2 regions of the Pseudomonas sp. 2024-210 genome follow, and region 2 is predicted to be linked to the other one. Evidence: predicted binding sites of a transcription regulator. Region 2 holds the regulator's gene; the other holds the start of a gene.
What was found. The regulator FliA, encoded in region 2, starts transcription of late flagellar genes. The targets are predictions, from matches to a motif close to CTAAAGTTTNNNNNNNNNNNGCCGNTAA.
Positions count from the first base shown of each region.

Region 1 (5,566 bases), on a different contig from region 2:
GGATCTGGACTTGTGGAGCACCGCCCAACCGTTCCTCGAACGCTGGATGCGTGAGCGCGTCAGCCCCAAAACCTTGTTGCGCAACCTGCACAGCCAGGTCGAGCAGATACCGCATCTGGCCGGCATGACCCGCGATTTGCTGGAGCGTATGTCGCAACCCCACGCTAAAAATCAGAAGCTGGTGATCAGCGAACCGAGGGACAGCTGGTTCCTGCGCCTGCTCGGCGCCGGGCACTTGGCCGCAGGGGCGTTGCTGGCCAGTGTAGGGCCGCTGCACACCTTGGGCTACTGGCCCGCCGGGATCATGCTGGCGGTAGGCTTGTATCTGATCGTGCGCCGATAGCCAGCCCCGGGCGAGGCTGGCAAACTGTGAATTCACCGAGCCTTGACCAGAGGGTCAAGGCCGGTTGTCGGAGTCGAACATGAAAGAGTGGCTGGACGAAATCAAATGGGACAGCGACGGCCTGGTGCCGGCGATTGCCCAGGATCATAAAACCGGGCGCGTCTTGATGATGGCCTGGATGAACCGCGAAGCGCTGAGCCTGACCGCTGCTGAAAACCGTGCCATTTACTGGTCACGTTCGCGTGGCAAACTGTGGCGCAAGGGCGAAGAATCAGGTCACGTGCAGAGATTGCATGAAATGCGCCTGGACTGCGACGCTGATGTGATCATCCTGATGGTCGAGCAAATCGGCGACATCGCCTGCCATACTGGACGTCAGAGCTGCTTCTATCGGGTTTACGAAAACGCCGAATGGAAGGCTGTCGATCCAGTGCTTAAAGACCCGCATGCCATTTATCACGCAGGACACTCCCATGAATGACACCCTGAGCCGCGTAGCCCAAGTGCTCGAAGCACGCAAAGGCGCCACGCCAGAAAGCTCGTATGTCGCCAGCCTGTATCACAAGGGCTTGAACAAGATTCTGGAAAAAGTCGGCGAAGAGTCGGTAGAAACCATCATCGCCGCCAAAGATGCTGCGATCAGCGGCGATTGCAGCGACGTTATCTACGAAACGGCCGATCTATGGTTTCATAGCATGATCATGCTCGCCCAAATGGGTCTGCACCCTCAGGCTGTGCTGGATGAACTGGAGCGTCGTATCGGCACTTCCGGCCACGTGGAAAAAGCCTCGCGGCCATCTGCCTAACCTTGTTTTGGAGAGCAAAAGATCATGGGTATTTTTGACTGGAAACACTGGATCGTCATTCTGGTAGTCGTGGTACTGGTCTTCGGCACCAAAAAACTGAAAAACCTCGGCACCGATGTCGGTGAATCGATCAAGGGCTTTCGCAAAGCCATGAACGACGACGAAAAGCCTGCCGAGCCCGTGGTTCCGCCTGCACAGCCCACCGCCGCGCCGCAACCCCACACCACTTCGACGCTGAACGAGCCGCACACCATTGACGTGCAGGCGCAGAAAGTCGAAGAGCCGACCCGCAAAGACGTGTGAGCAAACGCTAATGTTTGGTATCAGCTTCAGTGAACTGCTGCTCGTGGGCCTTGTGGCCTTGCTGGTACTCGGCCCCGAGCGCCTGCCAGGTGCCGCGCGCACCGCGGGCCTGTGGATCGGTCGTTTGAAGCGCAGTTTCAATGCGATCAAACAAGAAGTGGAGCGTGAAATCGGTGCCGACGAGATTCGTCGCCAGTTGCACAACGAACACATCCTGTCGATGGAAGAGGAAGCCAAGAAGATATTGGCCCCGCTCCAGGACGCCGTAAAACCGCTCACGCCGAGCCAGACACCCGAGTCGCCACCGCCTGTCGAAACGACCAGCCCTGCGCCGATCAGCCTGAACAAGACGCCCTCTGACACTGCGCCTCAACCGGCAGCGCCCCACGACTCAACCCTGCCACCGCGAGCCCCTTAAGCGCATGAGCGATAAGCCTGAACTCGACCAGCCAATGCCGCTGGTCTCGCACCTGACTGAGCTGCGCACCCGCCTGTTGCGCTGCATTGCCGCGATTTTCATCATCTTCGCCGGTTTGTTCGCCTTCACTCAGCAGATCTACACGCTGGTTTCCACGCCATTGCGTGAATACCTGCCGGTGGGTGCCACCATGATCGCCACCGATGTGGCCTCGCCCTTTCTGACGCCCCTCAAGCTGACCATGATGGTGTCGCTGTTTATTGCGATCCCGGTGATCCTGCATCAGATCTGGGGCTTTATCGCGCCCGGCCTGTATAAGCATGAAAAGCGCATTGCTGTGCCGCTGCTGGTTTCCAGCATCTTTTTGTTCTACGCCGGCATGGCCTTCGCCTACTTTCTGGTGTTCCCGCTGGTGTTCAAGTTTTTCGCCGCCGCCACCCCTGAAGGTGTCGCCATGATGACCGACATCAGCAGCTACCTAGATTTCGTCATGACCCTGTTTTTTGCCTTTGGTGTGGCCTTTGAAATCCCCGTGGCCGTGGTGCTGTTGGTGTGGATCGGCATTGTCGACGTCAAATACCTGCGCAAAATCCGCCCTTACGTGATCATCGGCTGCTTTGTCGTCGGGATGATTTTGACCCCGCCGGATATTTTCTCGCAGACCCTGTTGGCGATTCCGATGTGGATGCTCTTTGAGATCGGCATTCTATTTGGCAGCCTGGTCAGCAAGAACAAGCGTGGCGACCACCCGGACGAGCAGTCCGAGCGTGATAACAACGCCCAACCGCCAGCACCGCAAGCGTGAACCTGCTGCTCCTCGAAGAGGCTGATTTCATTGCAGACGATCGCGTCATCCTGCGTGACCGCCGTTTGACGCACATGCAAGACGTTCACCGCGCCGTGGTAGGCGATAGCCTGCGAGTCGGACGTATTGGCGGCTTGATGGGCAATGCCCAGTTGATGCGCCTAGAGGCCAAGGAAGCCGAGCTGCAAATCCTCAGCCTTGACCAGCCGCCGCCCGAGAAACTGCCGCTGACCTTGATACTGGCCTTGCCACGCCCGAAAATGCTGCGCCGGGTGCTGCAAACCATCGCCTCGATGGGGGTTCCCAAGGTGGTGCTGGTCAACAGTTACCGGGTTGAAAAGAGCTTCTGGCAAACGCCTTTCCTGGAGCCCGAGGCCATTCGCGAACAGTTGATTTTAGGGCTGGAACAGTCCCGCGACAGCGTTCTGCCCGAGATCGTGATCGAAAAACGCTTCAAACCCTTCGTCGAAGACCGTCTGCCCGCGCTGGTCGAGGGTACGCAGGGTCTGGTTGGTCATCCGGGTGATTACCCGGCGTGCCCGCGCGGGCTGGATCAACCCGTGACATTGGCCATTGGCCCGGAAGGTGGCTGGATCCCCTACGAAATCGACCTGTTGGCCAAGTCCGGTCTGCAACCGGTGCAACTGGGCCCGCGCATTCTGCGGGTTGAAACCGCCGTCACCGCCCTGCTCGCCCGCTTGTTCTGACCCCCCTCTCGTAGCAGCTGCCGCAGGCTGCGTCCGGTTGCGAAGCAATCGTAAATTCAGGTCGTGTGTTCTAACAGGTACAAACGCGCGAGACGGTTTTGCGACGGCTTCGCCGTCGATCGCAGCCTGCGGCAGCGGCTACAGGTGATGCTCGTCACACTTTTTAAAGCCAACTGCCTACAGTTCTTCCATGCCAAGCCGATGCCTTCTCTAAGCAATGGACGGCTTTACGTCGAGTGCGTCGAGTCAATCAAAGGAGCGTCATCATGTACCGTCGGCTGGTTCAACTTCTCGGCAATATCAGCGTCAACCGCAAACTCAGTGTCAGCTTTGGCCTCGTGCTTGTCTTGACCTTGCTGATTGCTGCCACCGGCTGGAATGGACTGGCCTCGGTGATTGACCGAGGTGACAAGCTGGCCAACCTTTCAAAAATAATTGGTTTGACCAAGGACTTGCGCATTGCCCGCCTTGAATATGAGTTGCGCGCGAGCGACGACAACCTCAAGGCCGTCAATGAACAATTGAATGAACTGGACACCGCGCTTGAGAAGTCGCGCACACAACTTATTGCCCCAGATGACATCGCACTGGTGCAACAACAATTGGCAGCCGTCACCGACTATCGACAGGCCTTGGCCAGACTGGGTCAAGATGGCGAACAGGCTATAGAGCGCATGCACCAGCAAGGCACTCACCTGATCGAATTGAGCCAAAAGCTCTCGACACTGCAAGCCGCCAAGCGCGATCAAGACAGTGCCCAGGCCAAGCGTCTGCTCACCATTTGCACAGTACTGGCCTTAATAGTGGGCATCATGGCCGCCTGGGCCATCACCCGACAGATCGTTATTCCGCTGCAACACACCCTCAAGACCGTCAAGCACGTGGCGGCCGGTGATCTGACCCAGGACACTCGCACAGACCGGCGTGACGAACTGGGGCAGCTCCAGCAAGCGGTTCAAGGCATGACCGAGGGCCTGCGCGAGTTGATTGGCGGAATCAGCGAGGGTGTGACTCAGATAGCCAGCGCAGCGGAAGAACTCTCGGCCGTGACCGAGCAGACGAGCTCCGGGGTCAACAGCCAAAAAGTGGAAACCGATCAGGTCGCCACGGCCATGCATGAGATGACAGCGACGGTGCAAGAAGTGGCGCGTAATGCCGAAGAAGCCTCAGAAGCAGCTCTGGCGGCTGATCAACAGGCACGCGAAGGCGACAAAGTGGTGGGCGAAGCGATTGCCCAGATAGAGAAACTGGCCATCGAAGTGGGTCACTCGACTGAGGCCATGGGCCATCTCAAGCGCGAAAGTGACAAGATTGGCAGTGTGCTCGATGTGATCAAATCGGTGGCCCAGCAAACCAACCTGCTGGCGCTCAACGCCGCCATTGAAGCGGCGCGCGCCGGTGAGGCAGGCCGTGGTTTTGCGGTGGTTGCCGACGAAGTACGCAGCCTTGCCCAGCGCACACAGAAATCCACGGAAGAAATCGAAGAACTGATTGCCGGGTTGCAAAGCGGTACGTTGCAAGTCTCCAGCAGCATGGACAACAGCCGCACATTAACGGACAACAGCGTTGAACTGACTCGCCGTGCGGGTGAATCGTTGGGCAATATCAACCGCACCGTGTCGGCCATTCAGGCGATGAACCAGCAGATAGCGGCCGCCGCCGAACAGCAAAGCGCCGTGGCGGAAGAGATCAACCGCAGTGTATTGAATGTGCGCGATGTGTCAGAGCAGACCGCCGCGGCGAGTGAAGAGACTGCCGCGTCGAGTGTTGAGCTGGCGCGGCTGGGCTCGCATCTGCAAGCGTTGGTGGGAAGGTTTAGAGTTTGAAGGCAGCTGCAAGCTGCAAGCTACAAGTAAAAGCATGCTAATCGGCTTGCAGCTTGCAGCTTGTAGCTTGTAGCTTGTAGCTGACAGCTGACAGCTGACAGCTGACAGCTGACAGCTGACAGCTTGCATCTCACCTTTAAAGCACCTGCCGCAAAAACGCCTGAGCGCGCAGGTCTTTGGGCGAGGCAAAGAACGCTTCCGGCGAAGCGTCTTCCAGCAACTTACCGTGATCAAAGAACAACACGCGGTTCGCCACTTCTCGGGCAAAGCCCATTTCATGGGTCACGCAGACCATGGTCATGCCTTCGCGAGCCAGGGTTTTCATCACGTCCAACACTTCGCCGACCATCTCCGGGTC
Region 1 is NZ_JBJGEJ010000002.1:181,010-186,575, reverse strand. Features, by position in the region: gene ubiB (ubiquinone biosynthesis regulatory protein kinase UbiB) at 1-343, shown strand, start outside; gene hisI (phosphoribosyl-AMP cyclohydrolase) at 423-824, shown strand; gene ACI7MX_RS03520 (phosphoribosyl-ATP diphosphatase) at 817-1,149, shown strand; gene ACI7MX_RS03515 (twin-arginine translocase TatA/TatE family subunit) at 1,174-1,452, shown strand; gene tatB (Sec-independent protein translocase protein TatB) at 1,463-1,870, shown strand; gene tatC (twin-arginine translocase subunit TatC) at 1,875-2,675, shown strand; gene ACI7MX_RS03500 (16S rRNA (uracil(1498)-N(3))-methyltransferase) at 2,672-3,382, shown strand; gene ACI7MX_RS03495 (methyl-accepting chemotaxis protein) at 3,649-5,208, shown strand; gene ACI7MX_RS03490 (amino acid ABC transporter ATP-binding protein) at 5,345-5,566, opposite strand, start outside.
Region 1: a site for FliA is predicted at 3,560-3,587, ahead of ACI7MX_RS03495 (methyl-accepting chemotaxis protein). Genes of this name have one in related genera too.

Region 2 (5,566 bases):
TCGACAGCAGGATATGGTCGCCCTCTTGCTCGGCAGACAGGATCACCCGGCCGCAGCGGGTTTTGCCGGCGGCTTCGCGCTCTTCGGGGGTTTCGCACCCATGATCAACCGCGTTGCGCACCAAGTGAACCAACGGATCGGCCAGCGCCTCGACCAGGTTTTTGTCCAGATCGGTTTCTTCGCCCACCAACTCAAGGCTGATTTCTTTTTTCAACTGGCGGGCCAGGTCGCGAACCAGACGCGGGAAGCGTCCGAAGACTTTTTTGATCGGCTGCATACGCGTCTTCATGACCGCTGTTTGCAGGTCTGCCGTGACCACATCGAGGTTGGAGACGGCCTTGGCCATTTCTTCGTCGCTGCTGTTAAGGCCAAGCCGCACCAGACGGTTACGCACCAGCACCAGCTCGCCGACCATGTTCATGATGTCGTCCAGGCGTGCAGTGTCCACTCGTACGGTGGTCTCGGCCTCGCTGGCATGCGCCTTTTCCGGCTGCGCAGCAGGCACGCGTGCCGGGGCTGAACGTGCCGGGGCCGCGTCGACCGACTTGGCCGCGACCGCAGCCACCGGTGCATCCAGTGCAGGGCTTTGGGCAGAAAACTGGCCCTTGCCGTGCAGCTCATCCAGCAAGGCTTCGAATTCATGATCACTGATGTGATCGGGGTTAGCCGCAGGTTCTTCAACGCTGTGTACGGGCGCTGTTACCACCACGTCCAGGGCATCGGTATTGAACGATCCTTTGCCATGCAATTGATCGAGCAAGGCTTCAAATTCATCGTCGGTGATTTCATTGCTGGCCGGCGCAGTGGCTTCGACTGTGGGCTCTGAGGCAGCGCTGGTTACGGTATCCGGCGAGAACTGCCCTTTGCCATGCAACTGATCGAGCAACGATTCAAACTCGGCATCGCTGATTTCATCGCTGGCCAGTGCGGGCGGGTTCGCCGGTTGAGGTTCGGCCGCGGCCGCCTTGACCGCGTTGAGCGAGTCGAGCAGTAGTTCAAATTCGCTGTCGGTAATGTCACCGGCAGGCTCAGGCTGCCTGGCCGGTTCAAGCGCAACCGCCGGCTGGCTTGTCGCTGGTTCGGCCAAACGTGCCAAGGCCGCCAGCAGTTCGGGCGTGGCCGCCGTGATCGGGCTGCGTTCACGAACTTCGGTAAACATGCCATTGACCGCATCCAGCGCTTCAAGGACAACGTCCATCAGCTCGGCGTCTACGCTTCGCTCACCCTTGCGCAGGATGTCGAACACGTTTTCGGCAATATGGCAGCACTCCACAAGCTCATTGAGCTGTAGAAAGCCGGCGCCCCCTTTTACAGTGTGAAAACCGCGAAAAATTGCATTGAGCAAGTCCGCATCATCCGGTCGGCTTTCCAGCTCAACCAGTTGTTCGGACAACAGCTCTAGAATCTCGCCGGCTTCAACCAGGAAATCCTGAAGGATTTCTTCATCGGCGCCGAAGCTCATGTACGTGCTCCTTGAAATAGGGTCTTTGGACGCCGCCGTGCAGAAACGCACGGGGGCATTCACTCAGAGCCTAGAAACCTAAACTGGATAATAAATCGTCAACATCATCCTGGCCGGACACGACATCTTCACGTTTATCGGCATGGATCTGCGGACCTTCACCCTTCGTCAGGTTTTTTTGCGAAATATTTTCAGCACGCAGTGCCTCACGGTCGTGTTCGATACCGGCAAAGCGATCAACCTGGCTGGCCATCAACACCAGCTTGAGCAAATTGCTTTCAACGTCGGTGACCAATTGCGTCACCCGCTTGATCACTTGACCTGTGAGGTCCTGATAATCCTGGGCCATCAAAATATCCGTGAGGTTGGCGGACACCTGGGTGTTCTCAATGTCGCTGCGCGTCAAAAAACTGTCTACGCGACGCGCCAGCTCGCGGAACTCCTCGGCCCCCACTTCGCGACGCATAAAGCGTCCCCAGTCGACACTTAACGCTTTGGCATCCGTGCCCAGCGCATTGACCAGCGGTGTGCTGCTTTCGACCAAGTCCATCGTCCGATTGGCCGCCGCTTCCGTCAGTTTCACAACATACGCCAAGCGATCGGCTGCATCGGTGATCTGTGACACTTCTTCGGCACGCGGCATGCCCGGATCTATTTGAAAGTTGACGATGGAGCTGTGCAACTCGCGGGTCAGCTTGCCGACTTCCTGATACAGGCCGCGGTCGCGGGTCTGGTTCAGTTCATGAATCAACTGCACCGCCTCGCCGAACTGCCCTTTTTCAAGGCTTTCGACCAATTCGTGCGCATGTTTTTTCAGGGTCGATTCAAACTCGCCCTGAGTCGCTTCTTTATGCTCCATTGCGCCCCCCTTCCCGCCGATCAACCGATGCGTTCAAAGATTTTTTCGATCTTGTCTTTGAGCGCCTGAGCCGTGAACGGCTTGACCACATAACCGTTAACCCCGGCTTGGGCCGCTTCGATGATTTGCTCGCGCTTGGCCTCGGCCGTCACCATCAGGACGGGCAAATGCTTGAGCTTTTCGTCGGCTCGCACTTGGCGCAGCAAATCGATACCGCTCATGCCGGGCATGTTCCAGTCAGTCACCAGAAAATCAATGCTGCCCAACTTGAGGATCGGCAACGCGGTGTTGCCGTCGTCCGCCTCGACCGTGTTCGTGAACCCGAGGTCACGCAACAGGTTTTTAATGATCCGGCGCATCGTTGAAAAGTCATCAACGATAAGGATCTTCATGTTCTTGTCCAATACGGCCTCCAAGCGGTCTTTGCCGCGCTCACACTCTGAGCGCGCCATTCAATCAATTCGGTAATTATCAAAAGCCCGTCAATTTCGTAGCAGTTGCCACAGGCGACGTTCGGCGGCAAAGCCGTCGTCAATGCAGCGACTGCGGTGTATCTGCCACACCACGGGCTCAGGATTGACGATCGCTGCGCAATCGAACGCAGCCTGCGGCAGCTGCTACGAATGAATCAGTGTTTCAATGTGCGCGCCACTGGCCCAGACGGGCGCGCAAACGCGCGGCACACTGACTGTGCAACTGGCTGACCCGCGATTCGCTGACCCCCAGCACTTCGCCGATTTCCTTGAGGTTCAACTCCTCGTCGTAATACAGCGCCAGCACTAGACGCTCACGCTCAGGCAACAGACTGATGGCGTCGGTCAACGCCACCTGAAAGCGCTCGTCTTCCAGATCCCGAGAGGGTTCAAGGTGCGCGCTGGCGCCATCTTCATGCAGCCCTTCGTGCTCACCGTCCTGCAACAGATCATCGAAACTGAATAAGCGACTGCCCAGGGTGTCATTCAAAATGGCGTAATAATCATCAAGGCTTAACTGGAGTTCGGCCGCAACCTCGTGATCTTTAGCGTCACACCCGGTTTTTGCTTCAATAACGCGAATTGCGTCACTGACCATGCGCGTATTGCGGTGTACCGAGCGGGGTGCCCAGTCGCCCTTGCGCACTTCATCGAGCATGGCGCCACGAATGCGAATGCCCGCGTAGGTCTCAAAACTCGCACCCTTGGTCGCGTCGTACTTGGTCGACACTTCAAGCAGGCCGATCATCCCGGCCTGGATCAAATCATCCACCTGCACGCTGGCGGGCAAGCGCGCCAGCAGGTGATAGGCAATACGCTTGACCAACGGTGCGTAGCGCTCAATCAGTTCGTACTGATTGTCGCGTGACGCCTTGCTGTACATGCGATAGCCGCTCGCGGTCATCAATGCCGTCCTCCACCTGCTTGCTGCACAAGACGCTCGACAAAAAATTCGAGATGGCCTCGGGGATTGGCCGGTAAAGGCCACGTGTCGACTTTCTGCGCGATGGCTTTGAAGGCCAGCGAGCATTTGGAACGCGGGAATGCTTCATACACGGCGCGCTGTTTTTGCACGGCCTTGCGTACGCATTCGTCGTAGGGGATGGCGCCTACGTATTGCAGGGCAACATCAAGAAAGCGGTCCGTGACTTTGGTCAGCTTGGCAAACAGGTTGCGGCCTTCCTGCGGGCTTTGCGCCATGTTGGCCAATACCCGGAAGCGGTTCATGCCGTAATCGCGGTTCAGCAGTTTGATGAGCGCGTAGGCATCCGTGATGGACGTAGGCTCATCGCAGACCACCAGCAACACCTCCTGGGCGGCGCGAACAAAACTCACGACCGAATCACCGATCCCGGCGGCGGTATCAATCACCAGCACATCGAGGTTGTCACTGAGCTCGCTGAACGCCTGAATCAGTCCAGCATGTTGCGCCGGGCTCAGGTTGACCATGCTCTGGGTGCCAGATGCGGCCGGTACGATACGAATGCCGCCGGGGCCTGTGAGCAATACATCGCGCAGCTCACAACGACCCTCGACCACATCGGCCAGGGTGTATTTGGGGGTCAGTCCCAGCAGGACATCAACGTTGGCCAACCCCAGATCAGCGTCCATCAACATCACACGTCGACCCATTTCGGCCAAGGCGATGGACAAATTCACTGACACGTTAGTTTTACCGACGCCACCCTTGCCGCCGGTTACTGCGATCACCTGTACGGGATGCATGCTGCCCATGATCTTTCTTACCTTGTCTTACTTAGACGCGGCTACAACGGCTGGCTGCGCGTGCCCATTGGCACCACACCTTGCAAACCATCGATGTAGGTACATTGCAACTCATCGTGTGTCGCTCAACCGACCCGATCGCGGGGGTTGGTATAGATATCAGCAAACATGTCGGCCATGGCCTCCTCGCTGGGATCTTCCTGCATTTGTACACTGACGGCGCGACTCACCAACTGATGACGACGCGGCAGATGCAGGTCGTCCGGGATACGCGGGCCGTCGGTCAGATACGCCACCGGCAAATCGTTGCTGATCGCCAGGCTCAGTACTTCGCCCAAACAGGCGGTTTCATCGAGTTTGGTCAGGATACATCCGGCCAGACCGCAGCGTTTATAGCTGAGGTAGGCGGCCTGCAACACTTGCTTCTGACTGGTGGTGGCCATTACCAGGTAATTGCGTGCCTTGATTCCGCGCCCCGCCAGGCTTTCCAGTTGCAGGCGCAGGGCTGGATCACTGGCTTGCAGGCCAGCGGTGTCAATCAACACCACGCGCTTGCGCGCCAAGGGTTCGAGCGTCTGCCCCAACGACTGGCCCGGCGCCACATGCGTCACCGGAACGTTGAGAATCCGGCCCAGGGTCTTGAGTTGCTCCTGAGCGCCAATACGAAAGCTATCCATGCTCACCAATGCGATATGTTGCGCGCCGTACTTGAGTACATAGCGCGCCGCCAGCTTCGCCAGCGTTGTGGTTTTACCCATACCAGCCGGGCCGACCATAGCAATCACGCCGCCTTCTTCAAGTGGCTCGATCTCCGGGGTCGTAATCATCCTCGCCAGGTGCGCCAACAACATGCGCCAAGCCTGACGTGGCTCTTCAATTTCGGCAACTTGTGCCAATAAATCACGGGACAGCGGCCCCGACACACCAATGCGTTGCAACCGGCGCCACAAATTAGCTTGCGCAGGTTTGGCGCCTTGCAACTGGTTCCAGGCCAGCGAGCCCAGTTGCACTTCGAGTAATTCACGCAAGCCATTGAGCTCTGAACGC
Region 2 is NZ_JBJGEJ010000004.1:35,395-40,960, reverse strand. Features, by position in the region: gene ACI7MX_RS06965 (chemotaxis protein CheA) at 1-1,462, opposite strand, end outside; gene ACI7MX_RS06960 (protein phosphatase CheZ) at 1,533-2,321, opposite strand; gene ACI7MX_RS06955 (chemotaxis response regulator CheY) at 2,342-2,713, opposite strand; gene fliA (RNA polymerase sigma factor FliA) at 2,958-3,701, opposite strand; gene fleN (flagellar synthesis regulator FleN) at 3,698-4,528, opposite strand; gene flhF (flagellar biosynthesis protein FlhF) at 4,645-5,566, opposite strand, start outside.